3 regions of the Psychrobacillus sp. INOP01 genome follow, and region 3 is predicted to be linked to each of the others. Evidence: predicted binding sites of a transcription regulator. Region 3 holds the regulator's gene; each other region holds the start of a gene.
The links. The regulator LexA, encoded in region 3, represses DNA repair genes until DNA is damaged. The targets are predictions, from matches to a motif close to CGAACATATGTTCG.

Region 1: a site for LexA is predicted at 1,589-1,602, ahead of KD050_RS05265 (YhjD family protein). Genes of this name have one in related genera too.
Region 2: a site for LexA is predicted at 2,003-2,016, ahead of KD050_RS21105 (topoisomerase). Genes of this name have one in related genera too.

Annotation. Positions count from the first base shown of each region.
Region 1 covers NZ_CP073315.1:1,041,069-1,044,358, reverse strand. Annotated here, with positions in the region: gene KD050_RS05275 (enoyl-CoA hydratase-related protein) at 1-22, opposite strand, end outside; gene KD050_RS05270 (EAL and HDOD domain-containing protein) at 180-1,409, shown strand; gene KD050_RS05265 (YhjD family protein) at 1,622-1,987, shown strand; gene KD050_RS05260 (competence protein ComK) at 1,984-2,523, opposite strand; gene KD050_RS05255 (IDEAL domain-containing protein) at 2,702-2,938, shown strand; gene uvrB (excinuclease ABC subunit UvrB) at 3,240-3,290, shown strand, end outside.
Region 2 covers NZ_CP073315.1:4,287,220-4,290,509, reverse strand. Annotated here, with positions in the region: gene KD050_RS21115 (hypothetical protein) at 8-418, opposite strand; gene KD050_RS21110 (VOC family protein) at 715-1,125, opposite strand; gene KD050_RS21105 (topoisomerase) at 1,552-1,953, opposite strand; gene KD050_RS21100 (anti sigma factor C-terminal domain-containing protein) at 2,348-3,283, opposite strand; gene KD050_RS21095 (RNA polymerase sigma factor) at 3,267-3,290, opposite strand, start outside.
Region 3 covers NZ_CP073315.1:3,889,826-3,893,115, forward strand. Annotated here, with positions in the region: gene KD050_RS19075 (hypothetical protein) at 1-76, opposite strand, end outside; gene KD050_RS19080 (hypothetical protein) at 380-550, opposite strand; partial or broken gene KD050_RS19085 (peptidoglycan-binding protein) at 1,167-1,307, shown strand; gene lexA (transcriptional repressor LexA) at 1,474-2,094, opposite strand; gene KD050_RS19095 (cell division suppressor protein YneA) at 2,269-2,586, shown strand; gene KD050_RS19100 (YneB family resolvase-like protein) at 2,583-3,233, shown strand.

The DNA of each region.
Region 1 (3,290 bases), 1.5 Mb from region 3:
GTGTATAACGGATGGATTCCATTAATATTTCTCCCCTTTCGACTTTCTTCCCCATTATCAAACATATCATGTTCTAAGTTTTCTGTCATCCACAGGAAATAAGTAGAAAATAAATCGATTTTATTGGAAAGATTTGCTACAATAGACATATTGAATATTTATGGATTTGAGGAGTTTGTATGGATATTTTTGTGGCGAGACAGCCTATCTTTACAAAAAATGAGCATATTTTTGCCTTCGAATTATTGTATCGTGATAGTGGTATTAATTCTTTTCCTGATATAGATGGGGATTTGGCAACTTTAGAGGTATTAACTCATTCATTTTTGACGATAGGCATAAATAACCTTGTGGGAGAAAAATTGTGTTTTATTAATTTTACGGAAAATTTATTAGACAATACAGTATTTAATAAAATTCCGCCTAAACGCATAGTTGTGGAAGTATTAGAAGATATTCCAATCACACCATCTTTAATCCAGAAGCTTAAATACATTAAAAAGTTAGGTTTTTTACTTGCTTTAGATGATTTTATTTTACATAAAAATATAAATTTATATGATGAGTTATTTAGTTTAGTTAATTTTATCAAAGTTGATTTTATTTTGAGCAAACCTTCTGAGAGGCAAGTTATTGAAAAAATTGTGAAGAAAAATTATCCTCATATTGTACTTTTAGCTGAAAAAGTTGAGACACGCGAGGAATTTTATGATGCAAAAGAGGCTGGATACGGATTATTTCAAGGTTACTTTTTTGCCAAACCAGAGATTATTAAAGGGACTGACATCCCTGTTAATATGGCGCAATATTTTCGAATTATTAGCTTGCTTAGCAACCATTCTTCTTCTATTGAACAAATAGCTGAGGAAATCGAGCGTGATGTGTCACTCTCCTTCAAAGTTTTGAAAATTATTAACTCACCAGCCGCTAGAAAAAAATCTAAAATTCGTTCCATTAAACAAGCGGTAGTGATGTTGGGGCTAGAAGAATTGAATCATTGGTTATATGTATTAATGTTAAGAGAGTCGAAAGTAAATTCTAATGGAGATGGAATGGCTCTTATTGAAGCATCCTTATTCCGGGCAAAGCTTTGTGAGCTATTGGCTAAAAAGCAATTTTTGCAAAACTCCTCTGAATATCTTTTAGTAGGAATGTTTTCCTTAATCGATACATTACTGCATCAGGAGATGAATCATTTACTTCAAGAACTTCCACTTACGGATGAGGTAGTAGAAACGCTTTCCGGGAAACGTACTGATATGACTCCTTATTTAGAGCTTTCCGTAGCTTGTGATGAAGTGAGATGGGATGACATAATAGCGGGTGCAGAGGCTATCGGTGTCGATCACGCTACGTTAAACAAATATTATTTAGAAGCCCGTAGTTGGGCTATGGATATAATAAGTTAAGAACAACTGCCATTTTTTAAAGAATGGTGGTTGTTCTTTTTTTTTCTAAGAATTAGAAATCGTAAGAGTAGAAGCTGGTACTCATACTTCAACAAAGCTTACTTTTGTAAGCCTAAATAAATTCCTCTATTTTCCACGGGCCGATTATTGCATTTTCCGATAAAAGTAGTACAATAAAAGGAACATATGTTCTTTAAAGAGGAGGAGTAGTTATGCCATTAATACCGGAAGAGGCAATCCCATATTTTGAAAACATGATCTATCTTCCAATGGTCTTGACTATTTTAGAAAAAGATCGAACTATTTTTGAAAAGGCTCCATTTAAATTAAAGCGCCCGTATATCGTTTTAGTGGAAGAAGCAGGAAAGCAAGTTCAGAAAGAATTAAAACAGACGCATATGTATATGAAGCGTCACAGTATGAAAGTTCTTCGGGGAGAAGGCGATGATATGTTCACAGAGTATGTATTTTTTCATGGAGGTTATGAAGAACATCGTCGTTACCTAAACGTTCGTCTCCGCAACAGAGTCGAAGAACTACTCTCTATATATTTGGCAGTAGTAGAAAAACTTCGTTAGTACTGTGAGTCTTTTTGAAATTGTGGAGTTCTAGTGATGTAACCAGTATTTATCAGATAACTCATCCGTTTTAGTAAATGCATATTTAGTATATTAGCAAATCCAACCTGCCTACTTATTGTTTGTGGAGAGGAAGGAACAGTTATTTTTTGACCATTTGTTAAAACGACCACACAACCATCTTCGGAAGGATAAAATGATTCTATTGCTCTAAAAGAGAACCAAACATTCAAATCCGATTTAGGAGAGAGTATTGGTATCAATATACACGGATTTCCGAAGTCATGAGCTATAAGAATCGGTAGCTTTAAATAATTTCCAATTGCATCCCTTGATAATCGAACTGTATGCTGGAAAGAAGAGCCATAGAAAGAACAAGAGTGACGAACAATATCAAAAGGCTTTTTACCTATTATATTTGACTCACCTGAAAAGTTAGTCACTTTCGTAAATATTGTATTATTCACTACAATAGGTTGAAGTACAGCGGTTTCAAATGAAATGAAAAAAGATTGTTCTTCTACTTTATTCGACATAAAAATCCACTCCTTTGTATTATGTACCTCAATTATAGTTAATTTTGGAAATAAATCAAGCATATATAACGGATTTTTAAAATATTCCCTTTTTACTGTATAGTTGTAATTTTCTCAAAATGATTGCAAGTATCTCGTTGCTTTTATATAATAGAAAAAAGACATCGGGGTGATGGAGATGGACAAACAATATTCATATGCAGATTTCTTGAAAGCAATGGGTCAAACGGGGAAAGAAAGCTCTGCCGAAAATTTGTTAAACGAAATATATCTTGATATGTTTTTGAACATTATCCACCGGGAACAAAGTAGTAAGCGTCTCTTATCATTGATAGACGAGGCACTAGATCAGAAAGATAGGGCTGCATTTATGGAGTATTCAACTGCACTTCATCAGCTAAACAGTCCAAAATAATCGAACAATGATAAAGAAACCACTTCCATTGGAGTGGTTTTTTTATATTAAACACAATAAATGTGCTAAGTTATAATGACTAAATCTGTAGCAACAAGTTAATGAGAAGAAATTGATTAAACCTTTTTATAACTAGTTAGTATTTAGTGTATTTATTTTAACGGAGACAAACAATAGAAAAATCCAAAGCCACTGGTATCAGTGGCTTTTTGTTATATATAAAAAACGTATGTTCGTTTTAGTAGGAATCAAAAAAAGAGTGTGTTAAACTGAAATTATTCAGAAAATGGGAGGCTTTTGTATGGAACAAATTTTTGATTTACAAGCTCCGTATGAGCCAGCGGGAGATCAA
Region 2 (3,290 bases), 400 kb from region 3:
GAAAAAGCTACCCTTTCGGGATACTTATTTTTTTATTTGATTTATTTTTTACTAATAAAGTAATTCCTAAAATAAATGGAAACAAATATGTTAATAACATCGTTTCATCTAAGAATTTAAGCATTTCGTAATCTTGGAAATAAAAATTTCTTCTTATATATGCTATAAAATTTGGGAAAAATAAAAACCCGTAAATAACTGTCATTATTATTAATTGTATTTTTGTAGCAAATATCAAGGTTAATATGAGAAAAAAAGTTGTTAGTGCTACTAAAAAAATGAATGACTTTAACTCTTCCATGCTATAAGTGACTGGTGTATAGGTAGTTAATAATAGTTTCCTCAAAAAACAAAAAATGAGTAAAACTAGTGAAACGAATACGCTTATTGTAAAAGGTATAATTTGACTAAGTTTCATTTTTAAGTTCCCCTTTCAATGAACTATACTTTTTTCTTTATGAAGGATGAAGGTTCCTCTCCTAAATAAAAAACACTCACTTACTCAATATCTTCTTCAACTAAAGTGCTTCTTTAGTTCAACAAGAAAAAAGAGTTGCTTAAACAACCTTATGATCTTTACTAAAGCACCCATTAGTTTAATAAGTAACTGTAACTCTGTTCCACATAATCTTCATAATGTACGACAAAAAAGCCAACACCATGTGCCAGCTTCCTCATTCGGTATATTGTGAGTTACTTAATGTTTTTAATAAATTATTTTATTGCACTTTCATCCATGTAAAAAAGCTCCCAAAGATGACCGTCAATATCCTCAAAACTCCATCCATACATAAAACCATGGTCTTGTGGTTCCATTGAAGGTTTCCCACCTGCTTCTAAAGCCTTGTTTACAATCTCAACGACTTTTTCTTTACTTTCAACAGATAGTGCCAAGATTGCTTCATTACTTCTTGTAGAATCGGCGATTTCTTTTTTCGTAAAAGTCTTAAAATGTTCTTCAACTAACAACATAGCAAATATATTCTCACTAATAATCATGCTTGCTGCAAATTCATTGGTAAACTGGGCATTGAATTCAAACCCCAATTTAGAGAAAAATTCCTTAGTCTTATTTAAATCTTTAACTGCTAAATTTACGAATATCTTATCAGCCTGAAACCCCATGTTACTCACCTCTACTATAGTATTGTCATTCACACTATAGTTCTCTATTTCATAAATGAATTCCTTCAAAGAATAAAATTATTTTACAGAATCCGTTATGCGATATAAGAGGGTGGCTTTCTTTATTCAACTAAACAGCCCCGTTAGTCAATTTTCTTCTTATTAACTTTTAATATCTCCTTTAAGGTAGCATGAATATTTTGGAGGCTTATTAAAATAAATCCAAGCATAATAAACATTACTATTTCCCCTGTAAACATAGAGACTATTGCTATTATTAGAGCATATACCCCATATAGCCAACCTTTCATTTAATATCACCTCACATCTCAATGCTCCAATAATCTTAACATTATTATTAAAGTAACCTGCTGCTCTAGTTCAATAAGAAAAAATGCTTTACTCCTTCTTGAAGTAAAGCACCCGTTAGTATTTCTCAATTTTTATTGTTATATTTTCTTCGCTAATTGCTACGTTTTCTGTTTCAGAAACATTCTTAATAGAATCTTCAATTATTTGTTGAATTATCGTATCATCAACTTTTACATCCTTCGGGAAACTTACTGAAATAGTCATTTCTTTAAAAGGATTACCATCTAACATTATTGCTATTGACTCACTATCAAGTTCCGTTTGTTCTGTAATAGATACTATTATTTCATTTTTTAATTCTGATAATAAATTTAATTCATCATTTTCCTCATTTGTCGGAGCAACTACTGCTTCCTGCTCGCTTTCTATTAATTGTCCTTCTTTCTCCTCTCCATTACACCCAACTAACAAAATTGAACTAAATACAATTCCTGAAATTATAGCTTGTTTCATCATTTCTAAATTCCCCTTTCAAAAATAAAGTGCACATTCCACAACAATTCTCCATACGTAAGTTTGACCCAAATGATTGAAAGATACTTTAACTGTTCCCTAAAGCAGTCAATATAAGAATGTAAATTATCTCTATTGCAATTGTTATAATTAATACATTTTTAGATTTGTAATATTTCACTTGTAATATATAACATACTAACTAAATTGAAATATTTAAAATAGGTAATATTAGATAAATATACCAATACACTTAATTAAATCCAACTAAGGAAGCCCACATAATCCCACTAATACCTATTGTAATAAAACCTGAAATAATATTGGCAATATGAATTAAAACTTTTTTATAATACCCCTCTCCTCATAAGTTAGTTTCATTGGTATCCAATCCTGTTTAATATTGGTCTGTTGTTGCTCCTAATGTAGCACCGCGAATCATAGATTTATCATTAAACTTTATTAAATCACTTGGTTTTCCTGTAACTACTACACCAATAATTTTTAGGTTCTGAGGTTCTAGTTTCATTTTGCCCTGATTAGTTAAGTTATTAATAATTTCTTCTGCATCATTTTGATAATTACCACCATCCTCTTTTACCATCTCTAAGATAGATATAAAGTTTGATGCAGTGTTTTGAAATCCATATGCTTCAAATCCAAGAATGGTATAGCCTCTAGAGAAATCGTTTAACTCTTTTATGACATCCTTATTAAAGGTATCTACCCAATACCATGCTAATTGTTCTTTAAATACTTGGTTTACTTCCTCTATTGAATATCCTTTATTAAATGAAAAAGCCATTTCTACAACAGAGTTATCATCAATATTATTAAGTAAAGCCCTGTCATCAAATATTTGCTTATAGTTAAGTTGTGGATGAAAAAATTCAACTACTCTTTCTCCTTGATAATATAAAGGAATTCTCTCATCCTCTATGCTACCTGATCCGGAAGCACCATTATTAGTAATCAATCTAGATGTTCCAAAAATAGTAAAGACTTTTTCCTGTTCACCCCATGGAATTGGTACTCCTCCTACATTTTTTACTATCTTCGTTTTTGCTGTTGCTGAAGTTGGAGAATAATTGTATATTGTACCTTGCTCTTCGATGTTGGCACCCATAATATCGTTCCAAGTCGAATCTAAGTCGGTCTCCTTTTCCATTTTCATTATCATCACTCTATCTCCAATAAAATAAAGACCAGTTATAACAATCAGAGTAATAACTAATGAAATGAGCACCATTTTTATCATTGAACGTTTCTTTGCTTTTTTTACTAATTTCTCAAAATCAAGATCTTTAGGAAAAAACTCATTTTCCTTGTTCATTTTCATA
Region 3 (3,290 bases):
TTATATGTATGAAGGGACATTTGTAATAATCATCTATTAGGTTATTTAGTTCTTTATAAATCAAGTTAGTAGGCAATAATACTCCCCCAGTAATCGATATTTCCTGTTACTTATTATCTAACAAAACAAGTTTAATTGGAAGAGATTTACCTAATTATTTTTGAATAATAAGCATCATTACAACGAAAAAGCTTGGAGAGTTGTGACGTTATTCACGATCGGTTCTCCTGAAATTGGCATTTTCCTCAAACGAATGGTGGTTGTCCTTATAAATGCGCGATTTTCTCTATAGAAATAGGTGTATAAAAAAATACAAATTAGAGTGATTTGTAATTTTTGAAGTAACTAGAAGTGGTGTCAATTAGAAAAGATCACTCGGTTAAAAACCAAGTGATCTTTTTGTATTTATTTCTATGTTATTTTTTTCTAAAATTCTTAGTGCTTCTTTTAGCAGGTTGATATCTATTAAAATCTGTTCCTTCAGCTGGTAGTTATTGCATCTATAGTAATCATTAATGAGTTTTTTAAGTTCCGCTATAATTAATTTCATAAGTTTTTGCCCCTTTATAGTTATATAGGCTGATATAAAAAACGATATACTTAATTTAACCTATGTCTAATTATAAATAGTAATACCCAAAATTCGGCATTTTTAATCACTTTTATTATTTTATTTGATAAATATAATGTCAATTGACTATTTTCTATATTCATTCCAGCATCAACTAGTGTGAGGGATAAATCTCTACAAATTAATAGAAGGGAGGTTAAACTTTGTTTATTAGGCCATGCAAAGTGAGAATTACATCTCGTTTTAGGAGAAATTCGAAAGAATAGTGAGGTTAAAGTGCAAAAGGGAGTAAATTTTGGGAGTGGGGGTAGTCCGGTTATAAAGTAGCTGCAAGTGGTGTCGTGACGAGAACAAAAGTTATAGGTGGATACAGAAATACTATAAAGATTTCACATACTTTGAAAGATAAAAAGTATGAAGCCTTATATGCACATTTAAAATCTTTTTCCGTAAAGTTGGACAAAGTGTTAACAGTAATACACGTGCATTTTGAAATTCACATACCATCATAAGATGTTGTGGAACAGCCTAATGCAGTGAATTCTTAATATTATATAAGTGAAACAAGTATAACCGAAGTACAGAAGCTTTAAATACAGTAGGTTATGAACTGGTGGCTGAAGGGATAGATGGGCCATTAACTATTGCCGCAATAGAACATTTTCAAAAAAACAATGGTATAACCGTTGATGGAGTAGTAGGACCAAAAACTTTAGTTGCTTTAAAGAAGAAATAAAACCTTCGGAGAGATAAAAAGAAATATGAACAAAATAAAACCCCTCAACCATAAAGGTAAAGGGGTTTTTCGATGATTTCAACAAAAATGTCCACTTTTCGTTGAAATATGATATCGGCTCTACGTTATCTTACTTATATTTAGTTGTATTGTCAAGTCTGTATGTCTATTGAATATTACGATAAACGCCAACGACTTTTCCAAGAATGCTAACAGAATTAACAATGATAGGTTCCATGGAAGAATTTTCCGGTTGCAAACGGAAGTAAGACTTTTCCTTAAAGAATCGTTTAACAGTTGCTTCATCCTCTTCTGTCATAGCTACGACAATATCGCCATTATTTGCCGATTGCTGTTGTTTTACAACGACATAGTCACCATTCAATATACCTGCCTCAATCATACTATTACCCATAATCTCCAACATAAATAAATTATCATCAGCAGTTCCGAATGTTTCAGGAAGTGGGAAAAACTCTTCAATATTTTCAATTGCTGTAATTGGCATACCTGCAGTAACTTTACCTACAAGTGGTACATGTACAACATTTTGTTTTTCTGCAATACTTCCTAATCCATCAAGAATCTCAATGGCACGTGGTTTGGTTGGGTCTCTTCTTATCAATCCTTTACTTTCCAGTCGAGCTAAATGTCCATGAACAGTAGAACTAGATGCTAAGCCCACAGCTTCGCCTATTTCTCGAACAGATGGCGGATATCCTTTTTTTCGAACTTCTTCTTTTATAAAAGCTAGGATGTCTTCCTGTCTTTTAGATGCTTTTTTCATATGCTCACCTCTTTTAGAGTAATTAATCTCTAACCTTTTCTATCTTATTAATAGTATAACAGGGGACGAACGTTAATGCAAACATAGGTTCTAATTGTTGTTGACAAAAACAAACGTTCGCATTATTATTAAATCATACATTACGAACACACATTCTATTAGGGGGTATTTTTAATGACCTGGATAAAAGAAAACTACTTTTTAACAATATTTGTAGCGTGCAGTATTGCATTTACAATGTTTATAATAATCTCGAATTCTTTTTCGACAGAAGAGAGTCTTCATATTAATATAGAACAAGGCGATTCTTTATGGGAGTTAGCACATGAGTATAGTGTAAACGAAGATAAAAAAGTATGGATCAATAAAGTGATGACTATGAATAATTTGCAAGACGGACATATTAAAGCAGGGGAAATACTTAAAATTCCAGCTGCAGAAAAAAGTTACCATTTCGATCATGAAACGGAGATAGCGGGCGATACAAAATGAAATCAGTTATATATTGTCGTGTGAGTACAGAAAAAGAGTCCCAAGAGACATCTTTGCAAAGACAGGAAGAAGAGTTGTTAGAATTTGCAGCATTACATAATTATGAAGTAGAGAAAGTATTTATAGATCAACATAGTGGTTACGATATAGAACGTGAAGGCTTATTAGATTTACTTGACTACATAAAAGAAAACGAAATTAAAGCGGTTTTTGTTCAAGATGAAACTAGAATTGGGAGAGGGAATGGTAGAATGGCAGTTCTACATCTCCTTCAAAAAACAAACACTTCTATATATACTTTACAAGATAAAGGCGTCATCAATTTAAATGAAATGGACTCTATGTTACTGGAGATATTAGCGCTTGTAGAGGAATATCAACGGAAATTACACAACGCTAAAATCAGAAGAGGTATGAAGAAAGCAGTATCACAAGGATATCGGCCAGAGAAAAACTTAAAGACAAAAGGTAACCCCGAAGGAAGAGAACGAATAGATGTGCCATTAGAAGAAGTAGTTAGACTTCGAAATGCAGGTCTCACTTATGAAGAGATTTCAATGACTCTAAAAGGTTTAGGATTTAATATTAGTAAAGCAACCGTACATCGACGATATATTGAGTATATAGAAGCACACGGAGTGAAATGACTTGCACTCTGTGTGTTTTTTCCTTACCTTTATATAAAGATATAGTGAAAGGATGAA